Regions from separate parts of the Streptomyces sp. NPDC007162 genome, predicted to be linked through region 1. Evidence: riboswitches for the same ligand, from Rfam matches in the RefSeq annotation. Region 1 holds a riboswitch; each other region holds the start of a gene.

Region 1 (7,408 bases):
GTGATCTGCAAGGGATTGACTTGTGACAAGTGATCGTCTGCCGATACGTTCACCCATCAGCGCGGCGCCCCTGCGGGACCCGTCGCGCAGGTCACCGCTGTCGCTCGAAAGGTTTCCGCATGCTCTCCGGGAACGGTCGTCACCGTCGCCCCCGTCAGGCTCCGGCTCTTCTCGTCGCGGCCGGAGTGACCGGCTCCGCCATCGCGATCCCGCTGCTCGGTGCGGCGAGCGCCAACGCGGCCGACGGCACCACCTGGGACAAGGTGGCCGAGTGCGAGAGCGCCGGCTCGTGGAGCATGGACAGCGGCAACGGCTACTACGGCGGGCTGCAGATGTCCCAGGATGACTGGGACAAGTACGGCGGCACGGACTACGCCGCCACGCCCGACCAGGCGAGCCGTTCGCAGCAGATCGCGGTCGCCGAGAAGATACTCGCCGACCAGGGCACCAAGCCCTGGCGGACCTGCGCCCTGCTGGCCGGGCTCTCGTCGGACGACGTCTCGGTGAACGTCGACACGGGCCTCGACGGATCGAATGATTCGTCCGGTTCCTCCGATTCCGCCGACTCGTCCTCCGGGCTGTCGGACTCGTCCTCCTCGACCGACTCCGGTGCCTCGTCCACGGCGAAGGGTTCCGGGACCGAATCCGCGTCCCCCGCCCCGAGTTCCAGTGCGAGCGGCGACTCCAAGGCGGCCACCCCCGACAAGTCGGGCAAGGAAGACAAGGCAGGCAAGTCGACGCCTTCCGCCTCCGCCGCCACGGAGGCGAGCGAGAACCCGGTGGTCCCGGACGCAGGTGACGACTCGGACAATTCGTGGCAGACCGGCAGCTCTTGGAGCCTGGTCGACACGGGTGCCGTCAGTGGCGGTGGCAAGCATCGCGGTGACTCGGCGGATGAAAACGTGACAAACGGTCAGAAGGCGGCATCCTCCGGTCGTCACGCCTCCGTCGACGCCGGCACCTACACCGTCCGCGACGGTGACACCCTCGCCTCCATCGCCGACTCCCTTGGTCTCGACGGCGGGTGGCGCGCGCTCTATGCCGCGAACAAGGCGGACATCGGCACCGACCCGAACGACATCGCCCCCGGTCAGACCCTGAAACTCGGCAGCGAAACGGGCCAAAAGTAGCGGGAGTTGGCGTCCCGCTTCGAGGTTAATGTCTGTTTTGGTGAAAGTGTGGGATGAGTCTCAGAAGCCCTGATCATCTTTGAAATTCACCTGATCGTCTGTTTACGGTCAAGGCCGCTCGTCACCACGAGCCCCGGCTGTCGCAACGCCGAGTCCTGCCAGCGGCCGCCCGGGAACAGTCGTCGCGTCAAGCGCCGTAGGCAGGAGCGGGGGACCCAAGGTAAGCGCCGGGTCCGGCAGTTGAGCCCTCAGGGGCCTCACGGCCGAAAGGCCGCCGGAACCGGCTAGGGGTGGAGCCGCGCGTCTCGCGAAAGCGGACGTGCGGCCGGGCAACTCAACCGGCCCGAACCCGACAGCTCACCTCGCAGGCGTCGGTGAGGGGATCTTCCATGCTGTTTTCCGGCAAGGGCAAGCACCGTCGTCCGTCCAAGGCCGTCCGCGCCATCGCCGTCGCCGGTGTCACCGGTGCCGCCGTCGCCGCCCCGCTGATGGCGGTCGGCAGCGCCTCCGCCGCCACCGCCTCCGAGTGGGACACCGTCGCCCAGTGCGAGTCCGGTGGCAACTGGGCCATCAACACCGGCAACGGCTACTACGGCGGTCTGCAGTTCTCCGCCTCCACCTGGGCCGCGTACGGCGGCACCGCCTACGCCCCGCAGGCCAACCAGGCCACCAAGGCGCAGCAGATCCAGATCGCCGAGAAGGTCCTCGCCGCCCAGGGCAAGGGTGCCTGGCCGGTCTGCGGCAAGGGCCTGTCCGGCGCCGCCTACACGGGCGGCGGCTCCAGCTCCTCCGGCTCCAGCTCCTCCGGCTCGTCGAGCAGCGGCGCCGGCACGAGCAGCCGCACGACGGACACCCAGCCCGCCTCCCGGTCCGCCGAGCGTCCGGCCGCCAAGAAGACCGTCACCACTCCGACCGGCAAGAAGGTCAGGAAGGGCGACGGCGAGTACAAGGTCGTCAAGGGCGACACCCTCAGCTCGATCGCCGAGAAGCACAAGGTCAAGGGCGGCTGGCAGGCCCTGTTCAAGCTGAACAAGGACATCGTCGACGACGCCGACGTCATCTACCCGGGCCAGCAGCTGCACCTGAAGTAAGGCTCAGCCCCCGTCCCCCACGGGCCCCCGCTCCGGTGCGTTTTCCCCCGAACGCACCGGAGCGGGGTTTCTCTTTGCGGCCACACTCCTTGACCCGCTCTTCTCCCGTTCTTCATCGGGCCCCCCTTTGTTCCGCGCATGAACAATGAGTACCGTCAGGGTGTCCACGGGCCGGTCGGTCGGCTGGCTGACGGCCCTGGGACGGTTAGGCTCTAGTCGCAAGGCTGAGCAAGGGCCGACCAGGTCCGCGTGCGCCCCGCACAACCAGCGTCACATCCCAAGAAGGAGATGCTCGTGCCGTCCATCGACGTCGTCGTAGCCCGGGAAATCCTGGACTCCCGAGGCAACCCCACGGTCGAGGTCGAGGTCGGCCTCGACGACGGCAGCACGGGTCGTGCCGCCGTTCCCTCCGGCGCCTCCACCGGTGCCTTCGAGGCCATCGAGCTCCGTGACGGCGACCCCAACCGCTACCTCGGCAAGGGTGTCGAGAAGGCCGTCCTCGCCGTGATCGAGCAGATCGGCCCGGAGCTGGTCGGCTACGACGCCACCGAGCAGCGCCTGATCGACCAGGCCATGTTCGACCTGGACGCCACCGACAACAAGGGCTCGCTCGGCGCCAACGCCATCCTCGGTGTCTCCCTGGCCGTCGCGCACGCCGCCTCCGAGGCGTCCGACCTGCCGCTGTTCCGCTACCTGGGCGGCCCGAACGCGCACCTGCTGCCGGTGCCGATGATGAACATCCTCAACGGCGGCTCGCACGCGGACTCCAACGTCGACATCCAGGAGTTCATGATCGCCCCGATCGGCGCGGAGTCCTTCTCCGAGGCGCTGCGCTGGGGTGCCGAGGTCTACCACACCCTGAAGAAGGTCCTGAAGGGCAAGGGCCTGGCCACCGGCCTCGGCGACGAGGGCGGCTTCGCCCCGAACCTGGAGTCCAACCGCGCCGCGCTCGACCTCATCCTGGAGGCCATCAAGCAGGCCGGTTACGTCCCCGGCGAGCAGATCGCGCTCGCGCTCGACGTCGCCGCGTCCGAGTTCTACAAGGACGGCAAGTACGAGTTCGAGGGCAAGTCCCGCTCGGCCGCCGAGATGACCGAGTACTACGAGGAGCTCGTCGCCTCCTACCCGCTGGTCTCCATCGAGGACCCGCTGTTCGAGGACGACTGGGCGGGCTGGAAGGTCCTCACCGACAAGCTCGGCGACAAGGTGCAGATCGTCGGCGACGACCTGTTCGTCACCAACCCGGAGCGCCTGGCCCGCGGCATCGAGGAGGGCACCGCCAACGCCCTCCTGGTGAAGGTGAACCAGATCGGCTCGCTCACCGAGACCCTGGACGCCGTCGAGCTCGCCCAGCGCAACGGCTTCAAGTGCATGATGTCCCACCGCTCCGGCGAGACCGAGGACGTCACCATCGCCGACCTGGCCGTCGCCACCAACTGCGGCCAGATCAAGACCGGCGCCCCGGCCCGCTCCGAGCGCGTCGCCAAGTACAACCAGCTGCTGCGCATCGAGGAGATCCTCGACGACGCGGCGGTGTACGCCGGCCGCTCCGCGTTCCCCCGCTTCAAGGGCTGAGCCGGTACCCCCTCTAGTGGGTAAGGCTTAGCCAGTCGTACGAACGTCCCCGTACCCGGTCCCGTACCGTGTGCGGGGACGTACGCACGTATCAGGGAGGCGGGGACATGGCCGTGAGGGACCGGGACCGGTTCTCCACCGCGACCAGGCTCAAGCTGCTCGGCGAGCAGACGGCGGCCCGGGTCTACCGCTCCCAGACCAAACGTCAGGCCCGCCGATCCCGGCTCACCGGCCGTGCGGCGCTGCTCGCGATCGTGCTGTGCACGATGGTCGTGGCGCTCGCCTATCCGATGCGGCAGTACGTCTCCCAGCGCGCCGAGATCGCCGACCAGCAGCGTCAGCAGCGGCAGGCCAGACAGCGGGTCGAGCAGCTGCGCGACCTGAAGGCGCGGTGGCAGGACGACTCGTACGCCGAGCAGCAGATCCGGCAGCGACTGCACTACGTGATGCCGGGGGAGACCGGCTACGTCGTGATCGACCCCGGTGCCGCCAGGCAGGCGCGCGCATACCTCGGGGCGGCCGACCGGCCCTGGTACGCGAACGTCTGGGACGGCGTCGACAAGTCCGACGCGTCCGACCAGTGAACCGACAGAAAGCCACGCAGAACACAGTCATGCACACGCCTCCGCCCTCCACTCCGCGTACCGAGCCCACCGACGCCGACGTCGAGGCCTTCAAGCAGCAGCTCGGGCGGCCGCCGCGCGGGCTGCGGGCGATCGCGCACCGGTGCCCCTGCGGGCAGCCGGACGTCGTGGAGACCGCGCCGCGGCTGCCGGACGGGACGCCGTTCCCGACGCTGTACTACCTGACGTGCCCGAAGGCCGCGTCCGCGATCGGGACCCTCGAGGCCAACGGCGTGATGAAGGAGATGACGGCGCGGCTGGAGAGTGATCCGGAGCTGGCGGCGGCGTACCGGGCCGCGCACGAGGACTACATCCGGCGCCGGGACGAGATCGAGGAACTGACCGGGTTCCCCAGCGCCGGGGGGATGCCGGACCGGGTGAAGTGCCTGCACGTGCTCGTGGCGCACTCGCTGGCGGCGGGGCCGGGCGTCAACCCGCTCGGCGACGAGGCGATCGCGATGCTGCCGGAGTGGTGGGCCAAGGGGGCCTGTGTGACGCTCGCCGGTGACCACGCTTCGGCGCACACCCCGGAGGACGACAAGTGACCCGCGTCGCCGCCGTCGACTGTGGCACCAACTCCATCCGGCTCCTCGTCGCCGACGCGGACCCGGAGACCGGGGAGCTCGTCGACCTGGACCGGCGGATGGTGATCGTGCGGCTCGGGGAGGGGGTCGACCGGACCGGGCGGCTCGCGCCCCAGGCGCTGGAGCGGACCTTCGCGGCCTGCCGTGAGTACGCGGCGGTCATCAAGGAGTACGGGGCGGAGCGGCTGCGGTTCGTGGCCACCTCGGCGTCCCGGGACGCCGAGAACCGGGACGAGTTCGTGCGCGGCGTGCTGGACATCCTCGGCGTGGAGCCGGAGGTCATCAGCGGCGACCAGGAGGCGGAGTTCTCCTTCACGGGCGCGACGAGGGAGCTGGTGGGCCGCGACGACCTCGCCAAGCCGTTCCTCGTCGTGGACATCGGCGGCGGGTCGACGGAGTTCGTCGTGGGCGCCGAGCACGTGCGGGCCGCCCGGTCGGTGGACGTGGGCTGTGTGCGGATGACCGAGCGGCACCTGGTGCACGAGGGGCGGGTCAGCGATCCGCCGACCGAGGCCGAGACCGCCTCCATGTGGGCCGACATCGAGCGCGCCCTCGATCTCGCGGAGGAGACCGTGCCGCTGCGCGAGGCGCGCACCCTGGTCGGTCTCGCGGGCTCCGTCACCACCCTCGCGGCGATCCACCAGGACCTGCCGGAGTACGACTCCGCCGCCATCCACCACTCCCGCATCCCCTACGCCCGGGTCCGGGAGATCACCGAGTGGCTGCTGCGGTCGACGCACGCCGAGCGGGCGGCCGTTCCCTCCATGCACCCCGGCCGGGTGGACGTGATCGCCGCGGGCGCCCTCGTCCTTCAGTCGATCATGGAACGGGTGGGGGCGACGGAGGTCGTGGTGAGCGAGCACGACATCCTGGACGGCATTGCCTGGTCCCTCGCGTAGCCGTGTCGGAGGCCTCGACTGAGCAGGTCAGGTCTACGGATGAGCGGTTTTTCGGCCCGTGACACGCCGTGCCACGACACTCCGTCGGAAAGCTTCGTGAAGTTCTTCACAAGGAATTCGGCGCAGCTGAGGGGTCCGCAGGGGTCCGTTGGGCCGTAAGGGGTCTCAACAGGCCTTCGCGGGTGCTCAGGAGAGCGTCCAGGGAGCGTTCCGGGAGGCGCTCGTGCGGGTGACATCGGGTGCCCTCACGATGCCCCCGGAAGCCTGGAGAGGCAGCTCACGCGGCATTGACAACGGGTCGTATCGGAAGTGGGTTCCCCTCGGCGACCATGACCTGTGTCACGTGGGCCGCGGAGTGTAGCACGACCCCCGTGAAAGCTTGTGAAGGGGCGCACGAGCGGGCCTCTCCGGGCGGGTGGATACTCGATGCCATGAGCACCACGGAGCGTCCCAGGATCCTCGTAGTAGGCGGTGGGTACGTAGGCCTGTACGCAGCTCGGCGCATCCTCAAGAAGATGCGCTACGGCGAGGCGACCGTCACGGTCGTCGACCCCCGGTCGTACATGACCTACCAGCCCTTCCTCCCCGAAGCCGCCGCCGGCAGCATCTCCCCTCGGCACGTCGTCGTCCCGTTGCGACGCGTGCTGCCGAAGGCGGAGGTCCTCACCGGCCGGGTCACCACCATCGACCAGGACCGCAAGGTCGCCACGATCGCCCCGCTGGTCGGCGAGGCGTACGAGCTGCCCTTCGACTACCTGGTCATCGCACTCGGCGCGGTCTCCCGCACCTTCCCGATCCCCGGCCTCGCCGAGCAGGGCATCGGCATGAAGGGCATCGAGGAGTCCATCGGCCTGCGCAACCACGTCCTGGAGCAGCTGGACAAGGCCGACTCCACGACCGACGAGGAGATCCGCCGCAAGGCGCTCACCTTCGTCTTCGTCGGCGGTGGCTTCGCGGGCGCGGAGACCATCGGCGAGGTCGAGGACATGGCCCGCGACGCGGCGAAGTACTACAAGAACGTGTCCCGCGAGGACATGCGCTTCATCCTGGTCGACGCCGCCGACAAGATCCTCCCCGAGGTCGGTCCGAAGCTCGGCCTGTACGGCAAGGAGCACCTGGAGAGCCGCGGTGTGGAGATCTACCTCTCCACCTCGATGGACTCCTGCGTCGACGGTCACGTGGTGCTGAAGAACGGCCTCGAGGTCGACTCCAACACGATCGTCTGGACGGCCGGCGTCAAGCCGAACCCGGCGCTCGCCCGCTACGGTCTGCCGCTGGGCCCCCGCGGTCACGTGGACACCGCCCCCACCCTCCAGGTGCAGGGCACCGACTACATCTGGGCCGCGGGCGACAACGCCCAGGTGCCGGACGTCGCCGCCCGCAAGGCCGGCGTCGAGAACGCCTGGTGCCCGCCGAACGCGCAGCACGCGCTGCGGCAGGCGAAGGTCCTCGGCGACAACGTGGTCTCCGGCATGCGGGGCTTCCCGCAGAAGGAGTACAGCCACT
Region 2 (7,408 bases), on a different contig from region 1:
GTGCTGTCGGCGGCCTGCTCGTCGGTGTGGCTGACGATGAAGCGGTTTCCGGTGAGGACGAGCACGGTCACGTGCCGCCGCACCTCGTTCTGGTCGAACGTCGTCTCCTGGTGGACCAGGTACGACCGGATCGGCTCACCGCCCACGGCAGCCTCCACCGCCTCGGCCACGAGGGCCGGGTAGTAGCCGCTGCGCTCGATCGCGACGCGCAGCCCCTGGGTCGTCGTACTGGTCTTGGCCATGGCGTCCATCCTAATCCGTGGGCAGGGGGCGCCGGGCCAGTCACGGGCACCCTCCTCGAACGCCGCCACCGGCCGCGGGGGTTCGCCGCCCTCAGTACGCGGGCAGGGTGCGGGGGCCGAGGTCGTCGCGGGCCGGCGGGGGTGCGAGGCGGACCGTGGCACCGAGGACGCTCACGCCCTGCCGGGCGACCACGACCGGTTCCAGGGTGACCGCCACCACCTCCGGGTGGTCGTCGACCAGCCGGGAGACCCTGAGCAGCAGCTCCTCCAGGGCGGGCGTGTCGACGGGGGCGGAGCCGCGCCAGCCGAACAGCAGGGGTGCGGTCCGGATCGACCGCACCAGCGAGGTCGCGTCCCGGTCGGTGACCGGAACCAGCCGGTGCGCCATGTCGTCGAGCAGCTGCGAGGCGGCCCCGGCGAGCCCGAACGAGAGCACGGCCCCGGCCGCCGGGTCGATCACGGCCCGTACGACGGTGTCGACGCCCCGGGGCGCCATCCGCTGCACCACCGGCCGCAGCTCCTCGGCGGGCCCGAACAGCTGTGCCAACTCGGCGTAGGCCCGGCGTAGTTGCTCCTCGTCCGCGAGGTCGAGACGCACACCGCCCAGGTCCGCGCGATGCCGCAGCTGGGGAGCGGTGGCCTTGAGCGCCACCGGGTAGCCGAGGTCGCGGGCGGCCCGGACGGCGGCGTCGGGGCTGGGCGCGGGCAGCGCCCGGTGCACGGGGATCCCGTACCTGCCGAGCAGCGCGCAGGTCTCCTCGACGCCGAGGGTGAGGCCCTGGCCGCGCGCGAGCAGCGCGCCGATCAGCGCGGCGGCCCCCTTCTCGTCGATGTCGTCGTACTCGGGCACCCGTCCGGGCTCGGCGGCCTCCCGCCGCCACTGCGCGTATTTCACGGCCTCGGCGAGCGCCCGCACGGCGCGCTCGGCGGCGGGGTAGGCGGGGATGAGACGGGAGTACGAGTGGCTCACCGCGGTGGGAAGCGGTTCCGCGGCGGGGACCGGGTGGGTACCGCCGCCGGTGCCCGGTGCCGTCGCCCCCGCCTGGGGCGCGGTACGGCCCGCGGCCGACAGCGCCTCCGCCAGCCCCCCGAGCTCCACGTGCACCACCAGCACGGGTTTCCCGGGCACCGACTCGGCCGCCGACCGCAGCGCCTCGGCCAGCTCGGCGTCCCCGACCGGTCCCTCCCCGATCGCCGGTATTGCCGTCACGACCACCGCGTCGCAGGACTCGTCCGCCAGCGCCCGGGCCAGCGCCCGGTGGAAGTCGGCCGCGGTCGCCCCGGTCGTCAGGTCCAGCGGCCTGGCCGGGCGCAGCCCTTCCGCGAGGCACCGGTCGTACGTCAGCAGCCCCAGCGACTCGGAGTTCCCGAGGATGGCGACCCGCGGCCCGGACGGCAACGGCTGCCGTGCGAGCAGCAGACCCGCGTCGACCAGTTCGGTGATCGTGTCGACACGGATCACCCCGGCCTGCCGCAGCAGCGCGGAGACCGTGGCGTGCGGCAGCCGCGTCGCCCGTACCGCGTGCCCCTGCGGCGCCGATCCGGCGCCCTGCACCACGACCAGCGGCTTGGCGGCCGCCGTGCGCCGTGCGAGCCGGGTGAACTTGCGGGGGTTGCCGATCGACTCCAGGTACATGAGGACGACGTCGGTCTCGGGGTCGTCGTACCAGTACTGGAGCACGTCGTTGCCGGAGACGTCCGCGCGGTTGCCCGACGAGACGAAGGTGGACACACCCGTGGTCCCGGTGACTCCGCCGCCCCGCCGGTGCAGCCGGGACAGCAGGGCGATGCCGATGGCGCCGGACTGGGCGAACAGCCCGATGCGGCCGGGGCGCGGCATCTCGGGCGCGAGGGACGCGTTCAGCCGGACGTCGTCCGCGGTGTTGATGACCCCGAAGGCGTTGGGCCCGATGATCCGCATGCCGTACGTGCGCGCGCGGCGGACCAGTTCGCGCTGGCGTTCGCGGCCGTCGGGCCCGCTCTCCGCATAGCCGGCGGCGAGGACGACGAGGCCCTGGACGCCGTGCTCCCCGCACTCGGTGACGACGTCGGGGACGTGGTCGGCGGGTACGGCGACCACCGCCAGGTCCACCGGTTCTTCGATGTCCCGTACGGAGCGGTGCGCGGGCACCCCGTCGACCTCCTTGAGGTCCTCGGGGAAGGCCCGGTTCACCGCGTGCAGACGGCCGGTGAACCCGGCGTCCCGGAGGTTGCCGAGAACGCTGCGGCCCACCCCGCCGGGCGCACGGCCGACGCCGATCACCGCCACGGAGCCGGGCGCCAGCAGCCGTCGCACCGAACGGGCCTCGGCGCGCTGCTCGCGGGCCTGCTGGACGGCGACCGAGCGGTCCGTGGGCTCCAGGCCGAACTCCAGGCGGACGACGCCGTCCTCGAAGCTGCGCTTCTGGGTGTAGCCGGCGTCCGTGAACACCTTGATCATCCGGCTGTTGGCGGGCAGCACCTCGGCGGCGAACCGGCGGATCCCGCGCTCGCGCGCGACGGCGGCGATGTGCTCCAGGAGGGCGGAGGCGACCCCGCGGCCCTGGTGGGCGTCCTGGACGAGGAAGGCGACCTCGGCCTCGTCGGCGGGTGCGGAGGCGGGCGTGCCGTCGGCGCCAATGCGGTCATAGCGTACGGTTGCGATGAACTCGCCGCCGATAGTGGCCGCGAGTCCCACCCTGTCCACAAAGTCGTGGTGAGTGAAGCGGTGGACGTCCTTGGCGGAGAGCCTGGGGTAGGGCGCGAAGAAGCGGTAGTACTTCGACTCGTCCGAGACCTGCTCGTAGAAGCTGACCAGGCGGTCGGCATCATCGACGGTGATGGGCCGGATGCGCGCGGTACCGCCGTCGCGCAGCACCACGTCAGCCTCCCAGTGGGACGGGTACTCGTGCCGGTCCTGCGGGTCCGCCGGGGTCTGCATGGGCCCCAGAGTACGGCTCGCGTCCGACAACGGCGCGAGGCAGTCTGTGGAGGACGGAAGCCGGACCGAGGCCGCGGTCCGGCGACACACCCGGAGGGACTCAGGTCCGCTCCGGGGATGCTTCACGATATGGAAAACTGGTCTAGACAACCCTGAACACCGAAGGGCAGCATCACATGGCTGAGCGCCGCGTCAACGTCGGCTGGGCCGAGGGCCTCCACGCCCGCCCCGCTTCCATCTTCGTCCGAGCCGCCACGGCCGCAGGCGTCCCGGTCACGATCGCCAAGGCCGGGGGCAGCCCCGTCAACGCGGCCTCCATGCTGGCTGTCCTGGGGCTGGGCGCCCAGGGCGGCGAGGAGATCGTCCTCGCCTCCGACGCCGAGGGCGCGGACGCCGCCCTCGACCGCCTGGCCAAGCTGGTCGCCGAGGGCCTCGAGGAACTCCCCGAGACCGTCTGAGCACCGCAGCGCCCGCACGACCGGGGCCGCGCCACCCCTCCGGGGGCCGGCGCGGCCCCGCCCTTTTCGCGCCCGAAAGACACGCAGCCGGAATCAGCGGCACACTGCACAAGGGCACGCCTCAATAGGGGCACGTTTGGGCATGGGGGCACGTTTGGACATGCGTGCACGCTTGGAACACGGGCGCACGCTTGAATAAGGGCGCACTTGAATAAGGGCGACGAAAAACAGGCCCCGCCGAATAACACCTCTTTGTATACGGCGCCCGTGTTAATGCCGCACGCCCGACATGTTTACGGGACGTTGCGAAGTCCTCACACCGTTCGCCCGTTCGGCGGCGCCGGGAAACCGGAGCCGGTGGAAGACCGTGGAGCGCTCGGTGTGCAGGGCCGTCACCGCCCGGGCGCGCTCGCCGTCACCGCGCGCCACGGCGTCCACGATCGCGCCGTGCTCCGCCCAGGAGTCCACCGGACTGACGGGCGCCTCCACCGTGTACATCCAGGCGATCTTGTGCCGCAACTGGGTGAGCGTCGAGGTCAGGGCGTGGCTGGCGGAAGCCTGGGCGAGCGTCTCGTGGAACCAGCCGCCCAGCGAGCGCAGGTCGTCGCTGTTGCCCGTCCTGGCCCGCTCCTGACCCAGCCTGACCAGCCCGCGCAGCACCTTCAGGTGGGCCTCGGTGCGGCGCTGGGCGGCCCGCAGGGCGCCGAGCGGCTCCAGGAGCAGACGCATCTCCAGCAGGTCCGCGGCCTCCTGCTCGGTCGGTTCCGCCACGCACGCGCCCGCGTGCCGGCGCGTCACGACGAAGCCCTCGGCCTCCAGGGTGCGCAGCGCCTCGCGGACGGGGACGCGCGAGACGCCGTAGCGGCGGGCCAGGAGTTCCTCGGTGAGCCGGCTGCCGCGCTCGTGGACACCCGCGACGATGTCGTCCCGGATCGCCGTGCATACCGAGTGCGCCGGAATACGCATGTCCGACCTCCGCCTTAATCCCCGTGAAACGCCGCCGAGTGACGCCGGTTCCGCGACTCTATTGCAATGCGCGGGAATTTCCGACGGGGGGCCGGAATCCATGAGTATTTTTTGGACAGTGGGGGCGCGAAAACGGCGAAAGCCCCGGCAGGCTGCCGGGGCTTCGCAGGATCTCGCCGAAAAGAGCCGCCGTCAGACGTTCACGCCGTGCTTGCGGAGGTAGGCGACCGGGTCGACGTCGGAGCCGTACTCCGCGGTCGTGCGGGCCTCGAAGTGGAGGTGGGGGCCGGTGGTGTTGCCGGTGGACCCGGACAGGCCGATCTGCTGGCCCGGGGTCACCTGCTGCCCCACGGAGACGCCGATGGACGACAGGTGGCCGTACTGGGTGTACATGCCGTCGGCCATCTTGATGACGATCTGGTTGCCGTACGCCCCGCCCCAGCCGGTGGAGACGACCGTGCCGGTGCCGACCGCGTGCACGACCGTGCCACTGGCGGCGTGGAAGTCGATGCCGGTGTGGGAGCCGGAGGACCACAGGGAGCCGCCGGTCTTGTAGCCGGTGGACACGTACGAGTCGCTGATCGGAGCGACGAAGGCGTTGAGGCGCTTGCGCTCGGCCTCCCGCGCGGCCCGCGCCTTGGCCTCGCGCTCCTTCTCGGCCTGCGCCGCGGCCTTCTCGCGCGCGGCCTGCTCGGCCGCCTTGCGCTCGGCTTCGGCCTGCTGCGCGGCGGCCTGGGCGTCGACATGCTCGGCGACCGAGTCGCTGACCGTGATGACCGGGGTGAGACCGGTCTGCTCGACGGAGTTCTCGGCGGCGAGCGCCGGGGCGGCGGAGACGGTGCCGATGACACCGGTGGTGGTGAGGGCCGCGATGCCGGCGGCCTGCGCGGTGGTGCGCTTCACCCGGCCGGGACGACGGTGCTTCCCGGAGGCGCACATGAACGCCATGTAGAGGCTGGTCCTTTCCTTCCCTCTCGCCTACCGGGTTAGCTGACGGGTTCGGAGCAGGAAGGTCTCCTACGGACCCCCTCGCGACACGCGCGGGCGCCCGATTCACCCCAGGGACTGCGTGGGTCCCCGGCTCCCCTGGCTCGCGCCGTACGGGGACTCGGCGATGGCTGTCCGGTGCCGCGGGTGCGGCGCAGTGCCTGACGGACAGCCCGAAGGAAACTACGGTGGCGTTCTTTCAAGACTCAAACGGATCGCGGTTTTTGTAGCGCATCCCACAGGGCAGAAAGGCAACCTCCGCCCCAATTCGGACATACGAGAGCCCTGGTGGCCGACGGCCGCCAGGGCTCCGCACGCGCGCGTGAGGCTACTCCGCCGCGACGACGGTCACTTCGCCGATGCCGAGGGCCTCGACGGGCTCCTTGATCTGCGCCGCGTCGCCGACGAGGACGGTCACCAGACGGTCCACCGGGAAGGCGTTCACGACCGCCGCGGTGGCCTCCACGGTGCCGGTGGCGGCCAGTTGCCGGTAGAGCGTGGCCTGGAAGTCGTCGGGCAGGTGCTGCTCGACCTGGTCGGCGAGGGTGCCGGCGACGGCCGCCGCCGTCTCGTACTTGAGCGGCGCCACACCGACGAGGTTCTGCACGGCGACGTCGCGCTCGGCGTCGGTGAGTCCCTCGGCGGCGAGGGTGCGCAGAACCGTCCACAGGTCGTCGAGGGCGGGGCCCGTGTTGGGGGTGTCCACGGAGCCGCTGATGGCCAGCATGGAGGCACCGCTGCCGTCGGGGGCGGAGCGCAGCACCTGCCCGAAGGAGCGGACGCCGTACGTGTAGCCCTTCTCCTCGCGCAGCACGCGGTCCAGGCGGGAGGTGAGGGTGCCGCCCAGGCAGTAGGTGCCGAGCACCTGGGCGGGCCAGACCCGGTCGTGCCGGTCGGGGCCGACGCGGCCGATGAGCAGCTGCGTCTGGACGGCGCCGGGGCGGTCCACGATGACGACCCGTCCGGTGTCGTCGGCGGTCACCGGTGGCACCGGCCGGGGCTCGGCGGTGGAGCCGGTCCAGGCGCCCAGGGTGTCGCCGAGCAGCGCGTCCAGGTCGATGCCGGTCAGGTCGCCGACGATGACCGCGGTGGCGGTGGCGGGGCGCACATGACGGTCGTAGAACGCGCGTACGGCGGCGGCGTCGATCTTCTCGACGGTGTCCTCGGTGCCCTGGCGCGGGCGGGACATCCGCGCGGTCGCCGGGAACAGCTCCTTGTAGAGCTGCTTGGCGGCACGGCGGCTGGGGTTGGCCAGCTCGTGCGGGATCTCGTCGAGGCGGTTGCGGACCAGCCGCTCGACCTCGCTGTCGGCGAAGGCGGGCGCCCTGAGGGCGTCGGAGAGCAGTCCGAGGCCCTTGGCGAGGCGGGAGGCCGGGACCTCCAGGCTGATGCGGACGCCGGGGTGGTCGGCGTGCGCGTCGAGGGTCGCCCCGGCCCGCTCCAGCTCGGCGGCGTAGTCCTCGGCGGAGTGCTGGTCGGTGCCCTCGGAGAAGGCCCGCGCCATGATCGTGGCGACGCCGTCCAGGCCGGCCGGTTCGGCGTCCAGGGGCGCGTCCAGGAGCACCTCCACGGCGACGACCTGCTGGCCGGGGCGGTGGCAGCGGAGCACGGTCAGGCCGTTGTCCAGGGTGGTGCGCTCGGGGGCGGGGAAGGCCCACGGCCTGGCCTCGCCGGGCTGCGGCTGCGGATGGAAGTCCATGCTGGCGAGCTCGGTCACTTGGCCGTCTCCTCATCGTTGTCGCCGGCTTCGACCGTGGCTTCGGCCTCGGGGTCCTCGGGCACGTCGGCGTCCTCGACCGTCTCCGGGGACCTGGGCTCGTAGACGAGCACCGCGC
Region 3 (7,408 bases), on a different contig from region 1:
CTCCCCGCCTTCGAGGCACTACGCGCCTGGCGCGCCGAACAGGCTCGTGAACACGGCGTACCGGCCTATGTGATCTTCCATGACGCCACCCTGCGGGAGATCGTCAGCCGCTGGCCCGAAACGGTCGCCGAACTCGCCACGGTCGGCGGCGTCGGCGAGAAGAAACTGATGACGTACGGCGAAGGCGTACTCGGCGTACTGGCTTCCCTGAACGCGCCAGAACCGTCGGCGCCCCCGGCTCCTGCGGCGGCGGAAGCCGGGGACGAGGACCACTGGCCCGAGACGGACGCGGAGCCCGAGCCGGACGAGGACTGGATATAGACCCGCGGATGCCGCCGAGGACGCGGCCTAGCACCCTAGCCGAGTGCCGTGAGGCCCGGGGCGAACGTGATCAGCAGGGGCAGCAGCGGGATCAGGGCGGCCACGGTCGTCGTCAGGGCCCGTTGGCGGCGCAGCAGCCGCGGAGGCGGTTCCAGGAGCCGGTCGACCCGCTCGCCCAGCAGACGGCGGCTCGACGCACAGGAGAGGACTCCGCGGTGCTGGTTCAGTTCGATCAGGGCCAGCGCGGTCGTGAGGTGGCCGCAGCGGCGGGACGCGATGTCGTCGGCGGCGAGTTCGACGAGCCGGTGGGTCTGGTCGCAGAAGTGGGAGAACAGCGGCACCCGGGGGAATCCCGTGGCGAGGGCGCTGGAGAGGTGGAGCAGCCAGTCGTGGTGGGCGCGGGCGTGTCCCCGTTCGTGGGTGAGGACCGCGTCGAGCTGATGGTCGGTGAGGCGGTGCAGCGCCCCTGTCGTCACCACGAGCTGCGGCGGGTGCCCGGGCATCCACCAGGCGTCCGGGTACTCGTCCTCCAGCACCAGCATCGGCCCGCGTGCCGCCGGCAGCCCGGCCGGCAGTTCCGGCGCCCGTTCCCGCAGGTGCGCGCGGGTGCGGTCGCGGCCCCGCCGGGCCTCGACCAGTTCACGGGCGAGCATCGCCGTCGTCCACGCGGCCCCGCACGCCAGCAGCACCGTGAGGGCGACCGCCCACAGGGGCGCGACGGAGAGGTCGTACGCCGCGGTGACCGCCGGTGGCGCCGGCGCGAACACCCGGTCGCGCACGGTGTGGAAGACGGCCGCGGCACCCAGGACCAGCGCCGCCAGACAGCACATCAGCACGGTGGCGACCAGGCACTGCCACACCCACAGGGCCACCACCGGTTCGCGTTCCGGCCACAGGGCCTGCACCAGTGCACGCGGCGCCGGAACCGCGGCCGTCAGGGCGACGGCGGTCAGCAGGAGCAGGCAGACGGTCATGCCGCGGCTCCGTTTCCTGATCGGAGAGGTGTGCGGTGGCGGGGCGGTGGTGCGGAAGCTACGCGGTTGGGCTGCTGGTTGCGTGCGCCGGTGCATCGCGTGGTGCGTGCGCCGCCGTCCCGCGTGGTGCACGGTGGAGGCGCAGCGCATGGTGCGTGTTACGCCAGTATGACGGTGCGCGCCGGTTGAGTCAGGCGTCCACAACGATTTCCGCCGCCCCTCACCCCGCCACGATCCGCCCGCTGACGTCCCCGAGCCCGACCCGGCTCCCGCCCGGCCCCGGAGCCCACGCCGACAGCGTCACCACGTCGCCGTCCTCCAGGTACGTCCGCTTCCCGTCCGGTAGTTCGAGCGGGTCCTGTCCGTTCCAGGTCAGCTCCAGCAGTGACCCGCGTTCCCCGGGCTCCGTGCCGCTCACCGTGCCGGAGCCGTACAGGTCGCCGGTGCGCAGCGAGGCGCCGTTGACGGTCAGGTGGGCGAGTTGCTGGGCGGCGGTCCAGTACATGGTGGAGAACGGTGGTTCGGACACCGTCTGCCCGTTGATCGCGATCGAGATCCGCAGGTCGTAGCCGGCGGGCTCTTCCGTCGCGTCGTCGAGGTACGGCAGCAGCGGATGCGTCCGCCGGGGCGGTGGGACCCGCGCCTCCTCCAACGCTTCCAGGGGGGTGATCCACGCCGAGATCGAGGTGGCGAACGACTTGCCGAGGAACGGGCCGAGCGGGACGTACTCCCAGGCCTGGATGTCGCGTGCCGACCAGTCGTTCAGGAGCGTGAGCCCGAACACGTGGTCCCGGAAGTCACCCAGCGCGACCGGCTCCCCCTGCCGCGACGGCGCGCCCACGACGAAGCCGACCTCGGCCTCGATGTCCAGCCGCACCGACGGGCCGAACACCGGTGCCGGGTCCGAAGGCGCCTTGCGCTGGCCCGACGGCCGTACGACGTCCGTCCCCGACACCACGACCGTGCCCGCACGGCCGTGGTACCCGATCGGCAGGTGCTTCCAGTTCGGGGTGAGCGGTTCGGCGGCGTCGGGGCGGAAGATGCGGCCGGCGTTCCGGGCGTGGTTCTCGGAGGCGTAGAAGTCGACGTAGTCGGCGACCTCGAAGGGCAGGTGCAGGGTCACCGCGGACAGCGGGTGGAAGAGGGGTTCCAGCGTCGCGCGGTGCGCGGGGACGCTCACCCAGGCGGTCAGCGCCCGTCGTACGTCCGACCAGGTGGTCCGGCCCGCCGCCAGCAGTGGGTTGAGGGTCGGGCGGGCGAGCAGGGAGGCGTACGGGGAGCCGAGGGCGAGGGCCGCGGCCCCGGCGTCGAGGACGTGGTCACCGAGGCGGACGCCGACCCTCCGCTCCGTGCTCCCGGAGGTCGAGAACACGCCATACGGAAGGTTGTGCGGGCCGAAGGGGTCACCCTCGGGGACCTCGAAGGGGGGCAAGGGGGGCATGGGGTGGCTGCCTCGCTCTCATCCGTGTCGTGCGTGGCCCGGCCATGTGGGGACATCGTCGGGACGGTGCACGGCGTTCCATGTGGTCGCGCCACACGTTACGGGTGAGTCGGCTGTCGTGGCAGTGTCTAAAGAGTTCGCAATGTCCGAATAGGCCTTGTCGGAGGGGGCAATTCCGGCTTAGCGTCCTTTGGGGGACACGGACGGGGTGGGTCCGGTCCGTAGGGGGGACACGTGGGGGGACCCGTGGCCAGGAATGCCGTCAGCGTGCCGTTCGAGGCGGACCGCGACGTGCCGGGCCTGATCGTCAAGTTCGGCGACTATCCGCTGCACCACGGCGGGGTCGGCGCGATACGCAGTCTGGGTCGCCTCGGCGTGCCCATGTACGCGATCACGGAGGACCCGTACACGCCGGCGGCCTCCTCCCGGTATCTCAAACGGGCGTTCGTATGGCCGACGACAGGTGCCGAGGAACCGGATCATCTCGTCGAGGGACTGCTGCGCATCGGCCGCCGTATCGGCCGTCCGACCGTGCTGATCCCCACCGACGAGGAGGCCGCCGTCCTGATCGCCGAACACCAGGACGCGCTCGGCGACCGTTTCCTCTTCCCTCGCGTGGAGCCCGGACTGCCGCGTCGGCTGGCCAGCAAGCAGGGGCTGCACGACCTGTGCGTGGAACACGGCATCCCCAGTCCGGAGGCCGCCTTCCCGCAGTCGTACGAGGAGATCGTCGACTTCGCGGAGAAGGCGCGCTTCCCGATCGTGGCCAAGAACCGCGAGGCGTTCGTCCGGCGCAAACAACCCGCGGTCAACGGCACGACGCGGATCGCCACCCGGGAGGGGCTGCTCACCCTCGCCCGTGACTGGGGCACCCATCCGGGTGTCATCCTCCAGGAGTACCTGCCGCGGGAGGAGGCCGAGGACTGGATCGTGCACGCCTACTTCGACGCCGACTCCACTCCGCGCGCCCTGTTCACCGGGGTGAAGGTGCGCTCCTGGCCGCCGCACGCGGGCATGACCGCGAACGCGTACGTCGTGGACAACCCGGAACTCGCGGATCTCGCCGCGCGTTTCATCAAACAGATCGGCTTCACCGGCATCATCGACCTCGACCTGCGCTTCGACCGTCGCGACGGGCAGTACAAGCTGCTCGACTTCAACCCGCGCGTGGGCGCCCAGTTCCGGCTCTTCGAGAGCGATTCGGGTGTGGACGTGGTCCGCGCCATGCACCTGGATCTGACCGGTCGCCGCGTTCCGGAGGGGGAACAGCGCGCCGGCCACCGGTATGTCGTGGAGAACATCGACCTGCCCGCCCTCCTGGCCTACCGCCGCAGCGGCTATACGACGCCGCACGCGCCCGGGCGGCCGAGCGGCACCGAGCTGGCCTGGCTGGCGGGTGACGACCCGCTGCCGTTCGTCACGATGCTCGCGCGGTTCGTGCGTCCTGGGGCGAAGCACCTGTACCAGCTGTGGCGGACGAACCGGCGCGGTTCCGGCACCTCCGGGAGGTAGGCGCCACCGTGTTCGGCCCCGGACCCGGCTCTCGCCCCCCGACGCTCGCCCCGTCCCGGGCCGTCACCCGTCCCGGCCGTGCCACCCCAAGCCCAACAGGGCTGGCTCCTCGTCCAGTTCGGCGTCGTCGCCGTCCCCGTCGAACCGGAGTCCTATCCGCCCGATCTCCTCGACCGGCAACGCACTCCAGACGGGGTCCTCCGGCAGTTGCACGGCATCTCGACGCCGTTGAGCAGTCGGCACGGGCAGTGCGAGCGCGCCCTGCCCGGATCCGCCAGGCGCCTTTCGGCCTCGTCCTGACGCTCGGCGTTGTGGCCGGTCGCCGCATCAGGGCTGCGACCGTCGGCGTCGGCCGCCGGATACCGGCCGACGTGCGGGGGTCCTGGTCTCCACTGCGCCGGAAACCGCTCCAGCGCCGCGGCCGACGCCTCCCGCAGATGCGCACGGAGACCCGCCGTCCCGTATGTCACCACGACCGCCCCCGTCGCACCGGTGCCGCCACCTCACCGCGAACGTATTCGGCCTCACTGACAACACCCCATCACCGAGGCGGCGGGCGCCACTTGAGGCCGAAACGCACAGTGAGTCCCAGAGGCGTGCTGTCCGTATTCTCTGATCATGGTCGCACCCTCCCCGTACTCACTGATCGCCACCGACCTGGACGGCACGCTGCTGCGTGCCGACGACACCCTCTCGGACCGGTCGCTCGCCGCCCTGGCGCGGACCGACCGGGCCGGCGCCACGCACCTCGTGGTGACCGGCCGCCCCGCACCGAGAGTGCGCCCGCTCCTCGACGACCTCGGCTGCACGGGGCTCGCGGTCTGCGGCCAGGGCGCGCAGGTGTACGACGCCGGCACGCACCGTCTGCTGTGGTCGGTCACCCTGGACCGGGAGCTGGCGGAGACCGCGCTCGGCAAGATCGAGGCGGAGGTCGGCCAGGTGTACGCGGCGGTCGACCAGGACGGCGTGGACGGGCTCACGCTCATCGAACCGGGCTATCTGATGCCCCACCCCACGCTGCCCGCGCTGCGCGTGGAACGGCGTGACGACCTGTGGTGCGCGCCCATCAGCAAGGTGCTGCTGCGCCACCACACCCTGTCCGACGACGAACTGGCGGCGACCGCCCGCGCGGTGGTGGGTTCGCTGGCGACGGTCACCATGTCGGGGCCGGGGACGGTGGAGCTCCAGCCATGCGGGGTGACCAAGGCGACCGGGCTGGCGCTGGCCGCCGACCACTTGGGGCTGTGTCCCGAACGGGCCATCGCCTTCGGTGACATGCCCAACGACATCCCGATGCTCGACTGGGCGGCCTACGGAGTGGCCATGGCCAACGCGCACCCGGAGCTCAGGGCGAGGGCCGACGAGATCACCACGTCGAACGAGGACGACGGCATCGCCGTCGTCCTCGAAAGACTCTTCGTGTGATGCGGGGCGTCGGTCAGTACGCGCCGTAGACGTTGTCGATCGAGCCGTACCGCGCGGCGGCGTAGTTGCAGGCGGCGGTGATGTTCGCGACCGGGTCGTAGATGTCGAACGACGTGCCCGCCACGTGGTAGGCGTTGAACGTCGGGTCGATCACCTGGAGCAGGCCCTTGGACGGGATGCCGGCGGCCGCGTTGGAGTCCCAGAGGTTGATGGCCCGCGGGTTGCCGGACGACTCGCGGATCACGTTGCGGTAGATGCCGTTGTAGGAGCCCGGGATGCCCTTCTGGGCCATGATCGCGAGCGACTCGCGGATCCAGCCGTCGAGGTTGTTCGGGTACCCGGCGGGCGTCGTCGAGGCCGTCGTGGCGGTGGCGGGGGTGGCGGCGGAGGCGCTGGCCGCGCCGATGAGGGGGAGGGCGAGTACGGCGGCGCCGGTACCGATGACGGCGAGCGTGCGGGCGATGCGGGTGCGGCGGGGCTGGGCGGCAGCGGGCATGGCGAAGTTCCTCTCCGTCGCCTGCGAGGTGAGCTGTCGGGTTCGGGCTCGGGGAGTGCCCGGCCGCGCCACCCGAAGGCGACGCGACTTCACCCCTAGCCGGTCCGAGACGGCGTCCGTCGATGACGGCGGCCGCCCCGGTCCGGCGACTTACCTGGTTCCCCCGCTCCTGCCGTACGAATGAACTCGTCGATGGGTTAGGACGGGCGGCGGCAGGATTCGGCGTCCGCCCGGCGAGCGGGAACGTATGCGAGAGCACATGTCCGGAACAAGTGGTGGATTCACACAACACACCGATTGACCTTGGTCTGAGGCGTATGAGGCACTTGATCCTTTGCGGTCGCCAAGCCTCAACTGACGCACAGGGAAAGGCGAGGGAGGGCATCTTGCGGCACTTGGAACATATGGGCCCAAGTGACCTACTTCACGAAAGCGCAATCGCGGCAAAGCAGACATGAGGGATCCGTGGAATCCGCCTGCGTTGCCTTGCCGGGGTTGTGAAGTAGTCCGTGACGCCCCGGGTTTCAGATATTGTCCTAATTGTCGGATTGGATGAAATTTGATGCCCTAGGGATCGAATAGGCCTTTCGGGTGTCATTCGTCGGGTGTGGTCGCCGTGTTGACGGCAGGCCGCGCGAAGGCCTCGCGATGTGCCGGGAGTTGCCGAGCGGTGTGGCGCGTGATTCTGGTCACCCGGGGAGGGGGTGTTCGAGCCGGTGTCCGTGGTGTGGCGGCCCTGACGCTTCGGCGGGCGGAGAGGGTGCGTCCAGGTGGGTGACATCGGCCGGAGCGAGTGTGATCGTCTCTGCGGAACGATTCACCGGGGGTGGCCGTCGCCGTACCCGGGCGGGTGGCGGCTCGGGACACGGCGTATGCCGCGTACCGGGACAAGAGTCCGCAGTTCCTGTTAAGTCAGTAGATGTCAGGTCTTATCGGCTGATCAAAAACATACCGGTCGTGATCCGGTGACGCCCGGGGTGTAACCGTGGGCGCCCTCCGTGATCGAAACCTGACCGGATACGCTGACTTGAGTGATGGCAGCGACCTATCGACAAACCGTGTAATCGCCAGTGGACACCAGCAGACAGGAGACCCTCGTGACCGTCGTCGGGCCGTTCGGGCTGAGCGTGCGGGACCAGGCTCTGGAAGCCGATGTCCAGGCTGGATTGGCGGCTGTCGAGGAAGGCCTGCTAGAGGCCACCAAGAGCGAGGTCCCCTTCATCACGGAGGCCGCGCAGC

The links. A riboswitch is a leader RNA that binds a small molecule or an ion and turns the genes downstream of it on or off. The one in region 1 is predicted to bind cyclic di-AMP.
Region 2: it holds a riboswitch for cyclic di-AMP, as region 1 does, so the genes downstream of both, ABZ646_RS13540 (M23 family metallopeptidase) here and ABZ646_RS33195 (transglycosylase family protein) in region 1, are expected to answer to the same signal.
Region 3: it holds a riboswitch for cyclic di-AMP, as region 1 does, so the genes downstream of both, ABZ646_RS05635 (transglycosylase SLT domain-containing protein) here and ABZ646_RS33195 (transglycosylase family protein) in region 1, are expected to answer to the same signal.

Annotation. Positions count from the first base shown of each region.
Region 1 is NZ_JBEYFC010000383.1:1,457-8,864, forward strand. Features, by position in the region: gene ABZ646_RS33190 (transglycosylase family protein) at 120-1,130, shown strand; cyclic di-AMP (ydaO/yuaA leader) riboswitch at 1,313-1,516, shown strand; gene ABZ646_RS33195 (transglycosylase family protein) at 1,520-2,221, shown strand; gene eno (phosphopyruvate hydratase) at 2,510-3,796, shown strand; gene ABZ646_RS33205 (septum formation initiator family protein) at 3,904-4,380, shown strand; gene ABZ646_RS33210 (DUF501 domain-containing protein) at 4,410-4,964, shown strand; gene ABZ646_RS33215 (Ppx/GppA phosphatase family protein) at 4,961-5,902, shown strand; partial or broken gene ABZ646_RS33220 (FAD-dependent oxidoreductase) at 6,334-7,408, shown strand, end outside.
Region 2 is NZ_JBEYFC010000088.1:397-7,804, reverse strand. Features, by position in the region: gene ABZ646_RS13560 (DUF5998 family protein) at 1-251, opposite strand, end outside; gene ABZ646_RS13555 (GNAT family N-acetyltransferase) at 334-3,162, opposite strand; gene ABZ646_RS13550 (HPr family phosphocarrier protein) at 3,339-3,620, shown strand; gene ABZ646_RS13545 (GntR family transcriptional regulator) at 3,891-4,586, opposite strand; gene ABZ646_RS13540 (M23 family metallopeptidase) at 4,779-5,534, opposite strand; cyclic di-AMP (ydaO/yuaA leader) riboswitch at 5,547-5,710, opposite strand; gene ABZ646_RS13535 (pitrilysin family protein) at 5,902-7,290, opposite strand; partial or broken gene ABZ646_RS13530 (peptidase M16) at 7,287-7,408, opposite strand, start outside.
Region 3 is NZ_JBEYFC010000028.1:7,196-14,603, reverse strand. Features, by position in the region: gene recQ (DNA helicase RecQ) at 1-321, shown strand, start outside; gene ABZ646_RS05655 (M56 family metallopeptidase) at 357-1,295, opposite strand; gene fahA (fumarylacetoacetase) at 1,516-2,727, opposite strand; gene ABZ646_RS05645 (ATP-grasp domain-containing protein) at 2,983-4,248, shown strand; gene ABZ646_RS05640 (HAD family hydrolase) at 4,867-5,673, shown strand; gene ABZ646_RS05635 (transglycosylase SLT domain-containing protein) at 5,687-6,169, opposite strand; cyclic di-AMP (ydaO/yuaA leader) riboswitch at 6,175-6,371, opposite strand; gene ABZ646_RS05630 (polyprenyl synthetase family protein) at 7,267-7,408, shown strand, end outside.